3 regions of the Arthrobacter sp. NA-172 genome follow, and region 3 is predicted to be linked to each of the others. Evidence: riboswitches for the same ligand, from Rfam matches in the RefSeq annotation. Region 3 holds a riboswitch; each other region holds the start of a gene.
The links. Region 3 has a riboswitch for thiamine pyrophosphate ahead of thiD (bifunctional hydroxymethylpyrimidine kinase/phosphomethylpyrimidine kinase). Riboswitches for the same ligand answer to the same signal wherever they lie in the genome.

Region 1 (5,473 bases), 1.4 Mb from region 3:
GCTTCCGCGCACCATGGTGGGGCCAACCGCCGCGTTGGTGGTCTTTGGCGTAGCGTTGACAGTCTTTGCCGGTCCGCTGTTCCAGTTGGCCGGGAACTCCGCGGAACAGATGTTGGACCGTACTGCATATATCCGCTCCGTGCTGGGCGACAAGGCCGCGGTTCCGGGGATCGCTGCGCCACTAGGCGGAGCGCCGGCGCTGGTGCAGGGAGGTGGCAAGTGAGCCGCAAACGGATTTCCTTCCGCACCGAGCTGCCCCTGCTGGTCTGGCTGGTGGTGGTCTGGGGCGCGCTTTGGCGGGACTTCAGCCCGGGCAATCTCGTGTTCGGTGCGTTGATCGCGGTGGTGGTGGCAAGGGTCTTTTACCTGCCTCCCGTGGAGCTCAGCGGACGCTTCAATGTGTTGCGCGCCATTCCTTTTGTGGTGGTGTTCCTGGGCAAGGTGGTGGCCGCGAGTATCCAGGTCATGTACCTGGCGATCTTCCGCGGGCCAGCGGTGACAAACGCCGTCGTCGCCGTTCCATTGCGGAGCCGTTCCGACCTCATGGTGACCGCTACAGGCCACGTGATTTCGCTGATTCCGGGGTCCCTGGTGGTGGAAGTAGACCGCTCCACGTCTACGCTCTACATTCACGGGCTCAACGTCCGCAACGAGACCGACCTCGCCAAACTTCGCCGGGAAGTCCAGGACACTGAGGCCGGGCTGATCCGGATTATGGGTACACGCGAGGAAATGGATGCGCTCCAGGCCGAAGGCTGGCCTGCAACGAGGGGAGCTGGCTCGTGAAAGACATCGTGCTGATTGTTACGGCGGTGATTCTCAGCCTCGCGGCGGCCGGAGCGATCTATAGGATCGCCGTCGGACCGTCATTGCTGGACAGAGTGCTGGCCTCGGATGTGCTGCTTGCGATCCTGAGCGCCGCGCTGGCCATCGACATGGCCGTCAACAGGCACTTGAACAACCTCGTGTTGCTGGTCGCGCTGGCGCTCATCGGCTTTATCGGTTCCGTGACGGTTGCCCGCTTCGTGGCCGATCGGAGAGGGCAAGTCAATGACTCCTAATGCCACCGGAGCCGACGCCGTGATCGATGCCGTTACCGCCGTATTGCTGATTGTTGGCGCGCTGATGTCATTGGGCGCGGCAATCGGCCTGTTGCGCTTCCCGGACCTGATGAGCCGCATGCATGCCGCTACCAAGCCGCAAGTGCTGGGGCTGTTCCTTGTCTTGGCGGCTATCGGGCTGCAGATGCGCGAGTGGTGGGTGTGGCCCGTTCTCTTGGTCGCGTGGATTTTCCAGCTGCTGACCGTGCCTGTGTCGGCCCACATGGTGGGCCGCGCGGGATACAGGACCAAGCACCTCCACCCCGAATTTCTCAGCGCGGACGAACTCGAGGCTGTGGTGCTGCGGGCGGCCGGTGAGCGGGCCGCCGAGAAGGCTGAAGAGGCCCGCCCCGCGTCGCCCCCCGCCGGGGGTGGCGGCGAGCCGCGCTAGACGACTTCCGGAACGGAGCCCCCGCCGGGGGTGGCGGCGAGCCGCGCTAGACGACTTCCGGAACGGAGCCCCCGCCGGGGGTGGCGGCGAGCCGCGCTAGACGACTTCCGGGGTCTTGTTGAAGCGCGAGATCGCGCGCTGAGTGCTGCGGCCAGCGAGGACCTGGATGACGGCGCTGACAGTCGATGAAATCAAGGCAAAAGTCAGGGCCGAACGCAGGCTTGCTTCCATATCGTCGTGGCCCTTGGGAGGCTTGTTGCCCGTGGTCTTTTCCCACACTGCGTTGACGATCTTGCTACCGACAATGCCAGCGCCGATGCCTACACCGGCACCGAGCAGTTTGAAGACGAGGTTCATTGCGGGACTCCTTGCGGGAGGAAACAGGACCGACCCCAGCCTAACCCGACTTTATCGATTGCAACCCACCGGCCGTTTCAGCGCCCAACGGGGCCTTTAGGGAGCCACGGATGGGGGTTGGCGCCTGAGCCGGAAGAACTCCTCCAGGGCTCCGGGCTTCGGGCGCACCGGAACGATGTCGCGCCTTTCGGCCAGGACCGCCTCCACCGCGCCGAGAGTCAGAAGTTCGTCCAGCAGCGCCAGGGTGGGCGGCATGAGCTTGAGAGTCCCTGCGGCCTCGGCGTCAAGGATTCCGCGGACCGGCATCCACTGAGACGACGACGCTTCCGTTGTCTGGTGCTGTGGCTCTGCACCCGAAGCCGGGCAGGCAACGTAGAAGTATGTGTCGAAGCGCTTGGGCTGGTCCTCCGGGGTGACCCAGTTGGCCCACGGGCGGAGGGTGGCTGCGTCGAGCTTCAGCCCGGCCTCTTCGAACACCTCGCGTTGCGCGGCCGCGAGCACCCGGCCGGCGTTGTGCCGGGCTAACGAGGGCTCGGCGGCAATACTGCTCCGGTGCCACGCGGCGGCATGCTGCTCGACGATGTCGTCCGTGAAGTCCCAGCCGGCGCTGTCCGCTTGGTCCACGCGTCCGCCGGGGAAGACCACCATGCCCGCGGCAAAATCCATGGTGGACACTCGATGCTGCACGAACACCTCCAGCCCGCGGCCCGCGGGATGTGCTGGTCCTGCGGGATGTGCTGGTCCTGCCAGATCCGCGGGATGTGCTGGTCCTGCCAGAGCCGCGGGATGTGCTGGTCCTGCCAGAGCCGCGGGATGTGCTGGTCCTGCCAGAGCCGCTGGATCTGCGGGATCTACAGGATCCGGGGGATGTGCGGCATCGCGGATCAGGATCACGCTCGCCGCGAGCCTAGGTTCGGCCACCGTGGTGTTCGCTTCGCCAATGCCTGTCAAGACCGCTCCTTTGCCCGCCTGCCGCCCGCTTGCTGCCCGCCCGCGGAGCTGGGGATGCCGCGCGTTCGATTCTGCTTGATCATTCTCCCAGTTTCGCCACTTGCCCGCGCCACCTCAGGCCGGCTCGCGCTCGGACGGCGAATGATCCAGCAGAATGTGTCGCTCTCCGTCCTTTGTGACCGCTCAGCGCGCGCAAACAAAGCGCCCGCAACCCCGCCAAGGTGTAAACTGAACCACGCCCAAAAGGGTGGATTGATAACGACAGGGGAGCGCCGCCGTCGGGCTTGCAGCAATGCGGCACGGAGGACGGGCGCTGAGAGTGCGGACAGCCGCAGACCCTCGAACCTGATCCGGCTAGTACCGGCGCAAGGGAGTCGAGTTCTCATAGTGTCCGGAACCGGAGGCGCAAGCCGCTCGAAGGAAAACCGGAAACACTTTCCCCTCCTGTTCCTCAGGAGGACAAAATGACTGGTATTTCTGCAAAGGCGGCCCTCACCAAGCCCGGTTACAACTGGCGCGTGGTGGACATCGTGGTGGCGGCTCTGGTCGCCATCGCCGGCGGCGTGATCTTCTGGGCTTGGGACCAGATGGCATTGGTCGTCACGCCCGCGACCGCTACCTACCCGCCTCTCGGCGGCCTGATCGCCGGCGGCTGGATGATCCCGGCTGTTCTGGGCATGCTCATTGTCCGCAAGCCCGGTGCCGCGATTTTCTGCGAAACCGTTGCCGCCGTCAGCGAGCTCATCATGGGTAACCAGTACGGCACCACGGTGCTGATGTCCGGACTGCTCCAGGGACTCGGCGCGGAACTCATCTTCCTCGCATTCATGTACAAGAAGTTCAACCTGCCGGTGTCCCTGCTGGCCGGGGCCGGTGCAGGTCTGTTCTGCGGGCTCAACGATTCCTTCCTGCCGTGGGGCTGGAACATCGCCTGGGAAGCCGGTGACAAGCTGGCCTACATTGTGTTCTGCACGATTTCCGGTGCCGTCATTGCCGGCGCGCTGGCGTGGATCGCCACCCGCGGCCTCGCCAAAACCGGTGTGTTGGGCTCGTTCGCGTCCCGTAAGGCCGCTTCGGAGCCCGTCTTCTCCTAATGCCCAGTTCCCATGCCGGCGTGCGGCCGGCCGCTGTCACGGCCCAAGGATGGGGCTGGCGGCATGCCGGCCGCACTACACAGGCCATCCAAGGCTTGGAGTTGGACATCCGTCCCGGTGAACGGGTGTTGCTGCTCGGCCCATCGGGCGCGGGCAAGTCGACACTTTTGCATGCCCTCGCGGGGGTGTTGGGCGAGGAGGGGGACGACGCCGACGAGACCGGCAGTTTGCTGGTGGACGGCGCTTCGCCTCGTTCCCGACGGGGCCGTGCGGGACTCATGCAGCAGGACCCCGAGACCCAGGTGGTGCTCTCGCGGCTGGGCGATGATGTCGCCTTCGGCGCCGAGAATCTTTGCGTGCCGCGGGAGGAGATCTGGACGAGGGTCCACGAAGCGCTCGACGACGTCGGGCTGAGGACCAGCGCAGGCGGCGGCTTCGCGCTCGACCACCCGACGTCGGCCCTGTCCGGCGGGCAGAAGCAACGCCTCGCGCTTGCCGGCATCCTGGCGATGCGGCCGGGCTTGGTCCTCCTGGATGAGCCCACCGCCAACCTGGACCCCGCCGGGGTGCTGGAGGTCCGCGACGCCGTGGGACGCTGCTTGGACAAAACCGGAGCCACGCTCGTTGTAGTTGAGCACCGGGTCTCGGTATGGAAAGACCTCGTGGACCGGATCGTGGTCCTGCAGCCGGGCAGTTCCGCCGAGGGTGGCTCGACGCCCGCTGTGCTCCTGGACGGCGATCCGGAGACCGTACTGACGCAAGCAAGGGACATGCTCACTGCTGCAGGCGTGTGGGTTCCCGCCTATGTGCCCGCCACCCGGCCACGTTCCCGGGCGGCGGACGGATCGGCAGTCGGATCGGCAGTCGGGGGAGAGCTGCTGCTCGCCACCCAGGATCTGGCAGTCTCCCGCGAACGGGCGCGCCGTCGCGGGCTCAAAACGGTCCCCCCTATCCCCGTGCAAACCGGACTCGACGCCGAAGTGCTTGCGGGGCAGGCACTGACGATCACGGGTCCCAATGGCGCCGGAAAATCCACGTTCGCCCTGACCCTTGCCGGACTGTTGGCGCCGGTCTCCGGCTCGGTGACTGCCGCCGTCGGACTTCACGCGGGCGTCGGCGTCGATCCCTTCACTTGGAAGGCCGAACAGCTGATCTCGCGTATCGGGACCGTCTTCCAGGAGCCGGAGCACCAATTCGTGACGGGCCGGGTGCTGGACGAGCTCATGTTCGGCCCCAAGCACCTCGGCCACGGCGAGGAGCGTGTGGACGAGTTGCTGGAACGGCTGCGCCTGAGCCATTTGGTGGACGCCAATCCGTACACGCTCTCCGGCGGCGAGAAGCGACGGCTGTCCGTGGCCACCGTGCTTGCCGCGCATCCGCGCGTGCTGGTGCTGGACGAACCGACCTTCGGACAGGATGCCAACACGTGGGCCGAGCTGGCGTCATTCTTGTCCGAATTGCTCGACGCCGGTACTTCCGTGGTTTCGGTGACTCACGACAGGGAGTTCAGCTCCGTGCTGGGCGGAACCGAGATGCGGTTCGAGCCTGCGATTCAAGGCAGCGCGCGTCAGGAGGCGGGT
Region 2 (5,473 bases), 460 kb from region 3:
GATGCCGAGGCTGTTGCCAAGATCGTGGGCGACGCCATCGCCAACGGCACGGACTTGCGCCTCACCGACGAAAAAGGCCGCCAGGTCATTATTCCCGGCAGCGTCCTGGGGTACGTGGAGATCGGCGCCGAAGAAGTACGCAGGGTCGGTTTCGGCGCCCTCTAAGCAACAAGCAAGAACACCAGCGAGCCAGGAGTCCGCATGCTCTCAATTGTCATCGTGGTACTAGCCACTGTCGCCTCAGGCTTCATTGTCTGGGGAAATGACAAACACCGTGGCACCTACGGAATCGCCCTGCCCGCCGGTGTTTCGGTGGCCGTCTCCATGCTGAGTTGGATGGTCTTCATCCAACTCGGCTTTGGCTATCTGCCCGGTTTGACGTGGATTCCGTGGGTCTTGCCCATCATTGCGGGTACCGTGGCGGCAGCGCTTGTGGTCAACTTCCTGGGCCGCAGCCGGACCCGGCACGACACCGCCAAGCTGACGGCAGCACTGCGCCTCTAGCGTGCGGGGTCGGCCACGGCCCCGACGTCCACGGCGGCCCGGCTGGCCGCGCCGGCGGCCCGGATGTCACGCTGGGTCACATCGCTCCCGGCGTCGTGGGAGGTGTACCGGATGAACACTCGGTTGTACCGCCAGTCCAGGTCCGGATGATGGTTCTGTTCCTCGGCAAGGCGCCCGACGGCGGCAATCAGCTCCAGCGCGGCCGCCGACGTCGGGCATTTGTAGACGGTAACGAGGGCACCGAGGCGGTACCGCCAGTCCGGTAGGTCTGCCAAGGCGTTACCAATCGCGGACCTGTTGAGAATTTCGTCCATAGGGCCCCCAGCTGTATTAGAGGAACTCGGCCCGGCCCTCCATGGCCGAGGACGCCAGCGCGTGTTCCCGGCGCGGGATACGGCCAGCCTGCTTCGCCAGCCTACCGGCGATGACAGCGTGTTTGAAGGCCTCACCCATCTGCACCGGGTTCTGGGCACGGGTCACCGCGGTAGCCAGGAGCACGGCGTCGCAGCCAAGCTCCATGGCCAGGGCGGCGTCGGACGCGGTGCCGATTCCGGCGTCGAGCACTACCGGAACAGAGGCGCGGGACACGATCAGTTCAATGTTGTGTGGATTCAGGATGCCCAGGCCGGTGCCGATAGGCGCGCCCAGAGGCATCACCGCCGCGGCTCCGAGATTCTCCAGACGAAGGGCCAGGACGGGGTCGTCGTTCGTGTAGGCGAAGACCTTGAAGCCGCGGTCCACCAGTTTCTCGGTGGCATCCACCAACTCCACGGCGTCAGGCAGCAGCGTCTGTTCGTCGGCGATGACTTCTAGCTTCACCCAGTCCGTCTCCAGGGCCTCCCGGGCAAGCTCGGCCGTCATGATGGCATCCTTGGCGGTAAAACAGCCGGCGGTGTTGGGCAGGACACGGATGCCGTGGTCCACGAGTAGCTGGAACAAAGAACCTGTTTCCGCGGGCGAGTACCTCCGCATGGCCACAGTGGTGAGTTCGGTGCCTGAAGCCAGCAGGGCTGCCCCCAGGCCGTCCAAGCTAGGCGCTCCACCGGTCCCCATGATGAGGCGCGAGCCGAACTCGACGCCGTCTATCACCAAGGTTTCGGTTCGGGTGCTTGCTGCTTGCGTGCTTGCTGCGGTCATGGTTCAGCCTCCCTGTACGGCGGTGACGATTTCGAGTTCGTCGCCTTCTGCGAGCGCGGTAGCGGCCCATTGGCTGCGCGGCACTACTTCGGAATTGCGTGCGACGGCGACGCCGATCTTGCGTCCGTCAGCCGCTTGGCCGCTGGCGTCAAGAGCGCGCCCAGTGATGTGGCTGACGAGGGTGGTGACAGAGGCTTCGTCGCTGAGCGTGTGGTCTTCGCCGTTCAACTTGATGTTCATTCGTGGTCCTTCGGAAGGGGATGTGAAGTCGCAGCCTGTGGGCCGCTGGTCGGGGCGCCCGCTGCCGAGAGCGGGCGCGAGAAGCGGTCGGGGCGGAATATACTCCAGCGCGGATCGGACGTGCCGTCCATGAGTCCGACGCAGATTTTCGCCGCTGCCGGAGTCAGAAGCACGCCGTGCCGGAAGAATCCGCTGGCCACGATGAGGCCTGAGACGGTCCCTTCGCTTCCTTTCACCCGACCCAGGAGCGGCGCGTTGTCCGGTGTGCCCGGACGGGCACGGGCAGTTGCTTCCAGGAGTTCCAGTTCAGCCACAGCCGGGACCAGTGCCTGGGCATCGCGAAGCAATTGGTAGACGCCGCCGGCCGACACCGGATGGGCAGATCCGCCCGACGCCGACAAGCCGTCCTCACGCTGCGTCGCGCCGATCACCACAGTTCCGTCGTCCCGGGGAACGATGTACACCGGGACTCCGCGCACCATCCCGCGGACGGTGGCTGTGACCAAGGGCTGAAGATGTTCAGGGACGCGCAGCCGCAGTATGTCGCCGTACACGGGGCGCAGCGGGAGGAAGAGGCCATCGGGCAGACCGTTCAAGCGGGCGGCATCCAGTCCGTTGGCAACCACTGTTTCCGTTGCGATCACGTTGGCGCCTGAGTCCAGCTCAACCCCGACAACGCGCCCGTCCTCCCACAGGAGGCCCGCCGCGGTGTCGTGGACCGCAAAGCCGTCCTCGGCCCCGGCAATCCAGCTCGAATCGCCGGGCTGGTGCCCTGCCAGAGCGTCGAGGATCGCGGAAGCAAGTCGGCGAGGATCCACTTGGTGATCGCCCGGGATGTCGAAGGCACAGGAAATCTGCGGGCTCAAGAGCGGCTCACGCTCCCGGGCCTCACGCAATGGCACAGATTCCACCACCAGGCCGTTGGCGAGCTGGACGTCCCGGAGGTCGGCGAGCGCCCGGCGGTCCGCAGCGTCCGCGCCGACGGCGAGGGTCGGCGTCGTACGGTAACCCGTGCTGGGTCCGGTACGTGAGCCGGTCACATTGCGTTGGAAGTCCGGCCAGAGTGCCGACGATTCGAGCATGAGCTCCAGGAGGTCCTCTTCCTGGTAGTGCAGTTCGCTCACAGGTGCCAACATGCCGGCGGCCGCGAAGGTGGCGCCGCTGGCCGGTGCAGGATCGATCAGCACAACGGAGCGGCCGGATCTGCGGGCTTCCCACGCGATGCCGAGGCCGATCACGCCGCCCCCGATCACCGCCACATCTGCGTGTAGAGGCGCGTTATCGGGTTCGCGATGAGTGTTTACTGCGTCCATGGAGTCCTTCCCTACGCCGGTACTAGCCGGATCAGGTCAAGCGGTCGGCGCTGAAGCCCTCTCAGCCGCGCGGCGATTGTGACTGCCGCCGCGGCTCCCGCGGTACCAGCCCAGTTTAGAGGAACTACTCTGTTTCCATGACCCAGCACCATGTCCACACCACCGCCCGCCTGTACCTCTGCACCGACGCCCGCAAGCAACAGGGTGATTTTGAGCAGTTTGTCGATGCCGCATTCGAGGGCGGCGTGGACATCATCCAGCTGCGGGACAAGACCATTGAAGCAGCCGAGGAGCTGGAGCTCCTGGAGGTCCTGCACTCGGTGGCGCACCGCCACGGACGGCTCTGGGCCGTCAACGACCGCGCGGACGTGGCGTCACTTTCCGGCGCTCCGGTATTCCACATCGGCCAGAAGGACCTTCCCCTGCGTTCAGCCCGGAAGCTGCTCCACGACCGCACCGTCATCGGTCTCTCCACCCACACGCCGGAGCAGATTGACGCTGCCATCGCCGCTTCCCCCGGCCGCAGCGGTTTGGACTACTTCTGCGTCGGGCCGGTGTGGGCAACGCCCACCAAGCCGGGGCGCTCCGCCGTCGGACTCGATCTGGTGAAGTACGCCGCGGACGCGGTGAAGAAGGCAGACGGAGAGACGGTTGGCGGTGTTGTTCTTCCTTGGTTTGCGATCGGCGGCGTCGATCTGAGCAACGTCGAGGACGTGGTGCGGGCCGGCGCAAGCCGCATCGTGGTGGTCCGGGCAATCACCGAGGCGGAGGATCCGACGGCGGCAGCACAGGCCCTTCTTGCCGCCCTCGACGCCGCGGCGGCCTAGCGAGACGCCGGGAGATTTTGGCGTTACCCTGACTTTCGTGTCACATCAGCGGATAGCCCCGAATGTCAGTGAAACGTCGAACACGCTCGCTGAAGCTCTCGCTGCGCTTCGAACGGAACTCGAGCTGCCCGCGGGTTATCCCACCGAGGCCTTGCGCGACGCCGAAGCGGCCGTTTCTGGCCACAGCCTGCCAGCGCAGGACCTCACAGACATCCCGTTCATCACGATCGACCCTGCTTCTTCCACCGATCTTGACCAGGCACTATTCATTGAACGCTCCGGGGATGGTTACAGGGTTCTTTACGCCATCTCGGATGTACCGTCCTTTGTAACCCCCGGAGGGGCGCTCGACGCCGAGACCCGCCACCGCGGGCAAACGTACTATGCCCCGGACGGCCGCATACCGCTTCACCCCGAGATCATCAGCGAGCACGCCGGAAGTCTCCTGGCAGGCCAGACCTGCGGCGCGTTCGTGTGGGACTTCGAACTCGATGCCGAAGCGGAGTTCCACACGGTCTCTGTTCGTCGGTCCAGCGTGCGCAGCCGCGCCAAACTCAACTACAAGGGCGTGCAGGCGGAGATCGATTCCGGTACCGCGGGTCCTGTCCTCCAGCTCCTCAAGGAAGTCGGGCTCAAACGGGTGGAGCTCGAACGCCGCCGCGGCGGAGCCAGCCTGAACATGCCTGAGCAGGAAATAGTCCAACTGCCCGACGGCGGCGGGTACAGGATCGTCGCAGCCCCTTCCCTGCCGGTGGAGGACTGGAACGCGCAAATATCGCTCATGACCGGGATGGCCGCGGCACAGCTGATGCTCGACGGCAAAGTGGGAATCCTGCGCACCATGCCTGCACCCGACGAGCGCTCCCTGCGCCATTTCAAGCGCCAAGCCGGTGCCCTCGGCAAGCCGTGGAACGACCGGATCAGCTACGGCGAGTACTTAAGGACGCTTGATGCCAAGGATCCGCGGCAACTGGCGATTCTCCATTCGGCGGGAATGCTGTTCCGGGGTGCCGGCTACACGCCTTTCGACGGCAAGGTACCGGACAGCGTGATGCAGTCAGCAATCGGCGCACCGTACGCCCACACCACAGCGCCGCTGCGCCGGTTGATCGATCGCTTCGTGCTGGTCATCTGCGAGGCCCTGAGCAACGGAGAAGAGATCCCTGGATGGGCACGGGACGCCTTGCCGAGCCTGCCGGAGATCATGGCATTCTCCGATCAGCTTGCCGGCAAAATGGAGCGCCTGGCCCTGGACACGGTGGAAGCAGCGCTTCTGGTGAACCACATCGGCGAGGAATTCGACGCCGTCGTGATCTCAGGATCGAAGCCGGCGAAGAACAACGGCAACGGCAACGGCAATAGCAACGGGAATGGGAACGGCTCCCACGGCCCTTACGGTACTGTCCAGATTGCCGAACCCGCAGTCACTGCCCGTTGCGACGGCGAAATGGA
Region 3 (5,473 bases):
GGCGCCCGGGTGGAAGTGGGTGCCGCGCTGGCGGACGATGATCTCGCCTGCGGAAACGACCTGGCCACCGAAGCGCTTTACGCCGAGGTACTGGGCGTTGGAGTCACGACCGTTGCGAGTGGAACTCGCGCCTTTTTTATGTGCCATTTGAAATGCCTGCCTTTAAAATTCTGGGGAATCTGTTGAAAACCTGAACAGCAACCAGTGGTTACTTGATACCGGTGATCTTGATCTTGGTCAGTTCCTGACGGTGACCCTGGCGCTTCTTGTACCCGGTCTTGTTCTTGAACTTCTGGATGACAATCTTCGGACCACGGAGGTCTTCGAGGATCTCAGCCGTAACCTTGACCTTGGCCAGATCCGCAGCGGCGGAGGTGACCTTGTCACCGTCTACCAGGAGCAGTGCGGGCAGCTCAAGGGTGCTGCCGGCTCCACCGGGGACGCGGTTCAGGGTTACGTAGTCTCCAACGGAAACCTTTTCTTGGCGGCCGCCTGCGCGGACAATCGCGTACACCACTTGGGCACTCACTTCTCTCGACGTTTATTACTAAATTTGCGTGCGGAACCCCGATCCGAAAACGGTCCTGGTTCACGCTGTGCCTCAACGCCGTGGACTCCGGTACGGAGTCCATGAGTCGTCCCACGAACAGTTCCAAATGAATGGTTCCTAGGGGCATAACCCAAGTGTTGGCGTAAGCACCGAAGATCTAGATTACGCTAGTTTCGCCCTCGGCTGCAAATGAGGCCAGGTCCGGAGGCTGCCACGTGATGGCTGCCACAGACTGGCTATGCCGCCGTCCGGTACCGTGCCCATATAGCTTACCCTGCTCACCGGGAAAAGTACGGATGGCCACCACGACACGCAGCAGAGTCTCTCGAACCCAGCCTCCGGGCCCCTTTTCGCAACCGAGGCCCCGGTTCAGCCGTGGAGCCGCGGAGCATCGAAGAACGCCGTCTCGTAGCGGCAAGACTGGGAGAACGCCACCATCATCGCGGTGCGCTCCGCAGGTGAAGCCGCCCGCCCAGCCGCATCTGTAATGTTGATCGCCGTGCGTGTGGCCTCGGCGAATTCCCCGTCCGCATAAGTCCGCAGCCAGTCCGAGTAAGCATGTCCTGCCGGGGATCCCGCCTGCACGAAGCCTTGGTGGAGCCGCTGGCCCACCTCGGCGTACAACCAGTAGCACGGCAGCACCGCAGCCAGCAGCACGGCGTAGCTGCCCGACGCCGATGCAGCCAACAGGTGGTCCACGTAGGCCTTGGTAACGGGGCCAAGTTCTCCGTTTGCCTGGCGTCCGCTGAGCCAGTTCCGATGGAGTTCGGACTCGACTTCAAGGCACATTCGTGCGCCGCGGGCCCAGAACAGCTGTTCGTCTTCGCTGGGCGCAAGGGCGCTTGCCCTGGCCAGGACGCGCGAATACCCGTTGAGATAGAGGGCATCCTGTGCCAAGTAGTAGGTGAACTGCTCCTCGCTGAGTTCACCGGACTGGAGGTCCTGGATGAATTCCAAGCCGTAGATGGCCTCGAGCTCCTTCTGTGCACCGTCCCACATCCGGGCTGCAAAATCCCCCGGTTGAAGGGCTTGCTGAAGCTCGTGGAAGTGGTGGATCGGCCCGTTACCCTTCCCCACTTCCAGCGTGCCGGACTGGGCGAGCGCTTCCTGAAGCCAGGGCTTGACCAGACGAAGGGCGGATTCCCAGTCGCCAAGCCGCGCCTTGGCCGTTGCAATCGCTGATGACAGGGAACACCCCGTGCCGTGGCTGTTGCGGGTTTCCACCCGGTCACCGGCAAATTCCACCACGTCCTGGCTCAGGAGTCCGACCGTATTGACCAAGGCATCGGGGCAGCCGGCTCCCTGCAGATGGCCGCCCTTCACCAGCACGGTGTTTCCGCAGGCGGCAGCAAGACGCTTGCCTTGTTCCAACGCCGCGGCCCAGTCCGTTGCCTCTGATTCGCCGAGCAGCATGGCCAGTTCCGGAAGATTTGGAGTGACCAGGTCAGCGAGGGGCAGCAGTGCCCGTAGCGCGGCTTCAGCGGATTCAGCAAGGAGCCGATCACCACTGGTGGCAATCATCACTGGGTCCAGGACCACGACGGCGGGGCGCACCTCCTCCAGCCAGCGGCGGACTTCGTCGATGACCGCGACGTCCCCGAGCATGCCGATCTTGACGGCGTCCACCGTGATGTCATCGCTAATGGCCCTGAGTTGCTGACGCAGGAACTCCACGGGGGGCACATGAACTGCGGTGACACCCTGCGTGTTCTGTGCCGTGAGCGCCGTGATCACGGCCATTCCATAGCCGCCGTTGGCCGCAATGCTCTTGAGGTCAGCCTGTATCCCGGCGCCGCCTGAGGGATCGGAACCGGCAATGCTGAGGACCCTGGGAAGTGGCCGATGAGTGGCATTGAGGGGGTAGACAGCCGAATGCACTGAATCAGTCATACGAGACATCCCTTCGCCGGTGCTAACCGGACAGGTTCAACGGGTCTGGTCTCAGCCGGCTTGGTGCGCGGCACCCCGTGTCAGTCCCTCAGCTTAACCCGGATCACAACTCGCCCGGCAATAATGACCGGCGAAATAGCCGCCGGAATAGTCCGCGTCAAAGTCCAGTGAACCGGCCGGGAACGCCGAAGCCCCGGCCGCCTCCACAAGTGTGGAAGCAGCCGGGGCTCCTGACATGAACTGATTCTAGAGTTCGGACTTCGGCACGCCGACACCGAGGATGATCGGTTCAGCCGCGGCAGCCGATTTAGCCGGAACCGACGCAGGCGCCTTGGCCTCGTGGGCGGACCCACCGGACACGGCCGTGACAACCTCGTGGTGCTCCACATCGGTGGCGTTGGCGGCACCCTGCGCCCGGCTGGCACTACGGTTCCGGCGGCCCCTGCGTCCACGCGAGGCCTGCTCTGGGGATTCCCCCACCGATGCGGTGGCAGAGTCCCTGGTAGGCGCTAGCGTCGCCGTCGTTCCGGTACTAGTCGTGCCGGTACTAGTCGTTTCGGTGTCAGACGCCTCGCCGAGGCCTGCAAACGCCTGTGCCAACAGATCCAAGCTCATGGCGGGCGAGCCGCTCACCGGCTCTTCTTCGTGGTGGACGAAAGGCAACGCCACTTCCTCGCCACCAAATCGCAACACCGGCTTCGAGCGCTGCTCGCCACTTGCCGGAGCCTGAACGGGAACTGTCCCGGCTACGGCAGCCTCGGCTGCAGCGGCCTCTGCCAGGGTTTCCGCGGCGTGGTGCAACTCGTCGTCGTGCAGGTGCGCAGCGTGGGCCGCCGCCGCGATGGTGGCCAGCGCAGCGCGGGTGGCAGCCTGACGGTTGGGATCCGAAGACTCATTGTGGACCGGCGCCGGAGGGGTCACCGGGAGCTTCCTGGGTCCCCTGGCCTGTGCCCCTGCCCCGGCGGCGCTTGCGCTGCTCCGGGCGGACGGCCGGCTGTGACTCCGTGCGCGGGTGATGGTGTTCAGCGGCCACCACGTTGGCCCGGCGGTGTTCCACCGGCTCGTCGTGGGTGACGATTCCGCGTCCTGCGCAGGTTTCGCACTGCTCGCCGAAGACCTCGAGCAGGCCGGTGCCCATGCGCTTGCGGGTCATCTGGACCAAACCAAGCGAAGTCACTTCGGCAACCTGGTGCTTGGTACGATCACGGCCGAGGCACTCGACCATGCGTCGCAGAACGAGGTCGCGGTTGGATTCCAGGACCATGTCGATAAAGTCGATGACGATGATTCCGCCGATGTCGCGCAAGCGCAGCTGACGGACTACTTCTTCGGCAGCTTCGAGGTTGTTCTTGGTGACGGTTTCCTCGAGGTTGCCACCGCTGCCGGTGAACTTGCCGGTGTTGACGTCAACAACCGTCATGGCCTCAGTGCGGTCGATCACGAGTGAACCACCGGAAGGCAGGAAGACCTTGCGCTCCAATGCCTTGTGGATCTGTTCGTCCACGCGCCAGGCCGAGAAGATGTCCTGGTCCGAGGTCCACTTTTCGAGGCGACCCACCAGGTCCGGCGCCACATACGTGACGTAGGCCTCAATGGTGTCCCAAGCTTCATCGCCCGAGACGATCAGCTTGGAGAAGTCCTCGTTGAAGACGTCGCGGACAACCTTGATGGTGAGGTCCGGTTCGCCGTAGAGCAGTTCCGGGGCGAGGATCTTCGTGGAAGTGGACTGGCTTTCAATACCTTCCCACTGTGCACGCAGGCGGTTGATATCGTGCGTCAGTTCTTCTTCGGAAGCACCCTCAGCCGCTGTGCGGACAATAACGCCAGCGTTCTCCGGGAGGCGATCCTTGAGGATCCGCTTCAGGCGGTTGCGCTCGACGTCGGGCAGCTTGCGGGAGATGCCGGTCATCGAACCGCCGGGAACGTACACGAGGTAACGTCCTGGGAGCGAAATCTGGCTGGTCAGGCGAGCACCCTTGTGGCCGACGGGGTCCTTGGTGACCTGCACCAGCACGGAATCGCCCGACTTCAGGGCATTTTCGATGCGACGCGGCTTGCCTTCAAGGGTGACGGCATCCCAGTTGACTTCGCCGGCGTACAGCACTGCGTTGCGGCCGCGTCCGATATCGACGAACGCAGCTTCCATGGACGGCAGCACGTTCTGGACCTTGCCCAGATAGACATTGCCGATCAGGGAATCCTGCTGCGTCTTGGACACGAAGTGCTCCGCGAGCACGCCGTCTTCCAGGACACCGATCTGGATCCTGTCGTCGCGCTGGCGAACGATCATCTGACGGTCCACAGACTCACGGCGTGCCAGGAATTCGGCTTCGGTGATGACCTGGCGACGGCGACCGGTTTCCCGGGACTCGCGGCGTCGCTGCTTCTTCGCTTCAAGGCGCGTCGAGCCCTTGACGCTGGTTACGCGGTCCGAGCTGCTGGTGGACTCGACGTGTGCGCGGGGAGCGCGGACACGGGTCACCGTGTTGGGGGGATCATCGTCTCCGCCGCCCGTCAATTCCAGGTCCTGGTCGCCACGGCGGCGTCGCCGGCGACGACGTGAGGTGACGAATTCCTCGAGGGCTTCCTCTTGGCCTGCTTCTGCCTCGTCCTCGGACTCGGCAGACGATTCTTCTCCCGCGGCTTCATCGCGCTCGTTCCCCCGGCGTCCACGACGCCCACGGCTGCGACGCCGACGGCGGCTGCCGGCTTCGTCCAGTTCGTTGTCCTCGGAAACCTCTTCAGCGTCAGCCTGCGGTTCCTCTTCGACGACGGGCGGCCTGACAACTGCGCTCAGGTCCGGTGCCTGGAAGATCATGGACGTGACGGACGAAGGTTCCAGGAACAGCGAAGCGATCGGGCTTGCGGCTTCCGCCTCGGCGGCCGGCTCGACAGCTTCCGTCTCGACGGCGGGCTCCCCGGGCGCAATCTCCGCAGCCGGCGGCTCCTCGGCCGCACCTTCGGCAGGCGGTGTTTCAACCGGGGCTTCCTCGGCGACGGGCTCGGCGCTCTTTACTTTCGTCGTACGACGGC

Region 1: linked by a shared signal. The riboswitch ahead of ACF0H6_RS10105 (ECF transporter S component) and the one ahead of thiD (bifunctional hydroxymethylpyrimidine kinase/phosphomethylpyrimidine kinase) in region 3 are both predicted to bind thiamine pyrophosphate.
Region 2: linked by a shared signal. The riboswitch ahead of thiO (glycine oxidase ThiO) and the one ahead of thiD (bifunctional hydroxymethylpyrimidine kinase/phosphomethylpyrimidine kinase) in region 3 are both predicted to bind thiamine pyrophosphate.

Annotation. Positions count from the first base shown of each region.
Region 1 is NZ_JBINOT010000001.1:2,037,137-2,042,609, reverse strand. Features, by position in the region: gene ACF0H6_RS10135 (Na+/H+ antiporter subunit D) at 1-223, shown strand, start outside; gene ACF0H6_RS10130 (Na+/H+ antiporter subunit E) at 220-786, shown strand; gene ACF0H6_RS10125 (monovalent cation/H+ antiporter complex subunit F) at 783-1,061, shown strand; gene mnhG (monovalent cation/H(+) antiporter subunit G) at 1,051-1,491, shown strand; gene ACF0H6_RS10115 (DUF4235 domain-containing protein) at 1,588-1,848, opposite strand; gene ACF0H6_RS10110 (NUDIX hydrolase) at 1,945-2,799, opposite strand; TPP riboswitch at 3,053-3,189, shown strand; gene ACF0H6_RS10105 (ECF transporter S component) at 3,264-3,893, shown strand; gene ACF0H6_RS10100 (ABC transporter ATP-binding protein) at 3,893-5,473, shown strand, end outside.
Region 2 is NZ_JBINOT010000001.1:1,132,641-1,138,113, forward strand. Features, by position in the region: gene ACF0H6_RS05610 (DUF3107 domain-containing protein) at 1-165, shown strand, start outside; gene ACF0H6_RS05615 (hypothetical protein) at 202-504, shown strand; gene ACF0H6_RS05620 (4a-hydroxytetrahydrobiopterin dehydratase) at 501-818, opposite strand; gene ACF0H6_RS05625 (thiazole synthase) at 835-1,641, opposite strand; gene thiS (sulfur carrier protein ThiS) at 1,645-1,881, opposite strand; gene thiO (glycine oxidase ThiO) at 1,878-3,194, opposite strand; TPP riboswitch at 3,186-3,305, opposite strand; gene thiE (thiamine phosphate synthase) at 3,332-4,021, shown strand; gene ACF0H6_RS05645 (RNB domain-containing ribonuclease) at 4,059-5,473, shown strand, end outside.
Region 3 is NZ_JBINOT010000001.1:669,684-675,156, forward strand. Features, by position in the region: gene rpmA (50S ribosomal protein L27) at 1-147, opposite strand, end outside; gene rplU (50S ribosomal protein L21) at 209-517, opposite strand; gene thiD (bifunctional hydroxymethylpyrimidine kinase/phosphomethylpyrimidine kinase) at 920-2,440, opposite strand; TPP riboswitch at 2,432-2,528, opposite strand; gene ACF0H6_RS03390 (hypothetical protein) at 2,534-2,677, opposite strand; gene ACF0H6_RS03395 (hypothetical protein) at 2,687-3,361, opposite strand; gene ACF0H6_RS03400 (Rne/Rng family ribonuclease) at 3,333-5,473, opposite strand, start outside.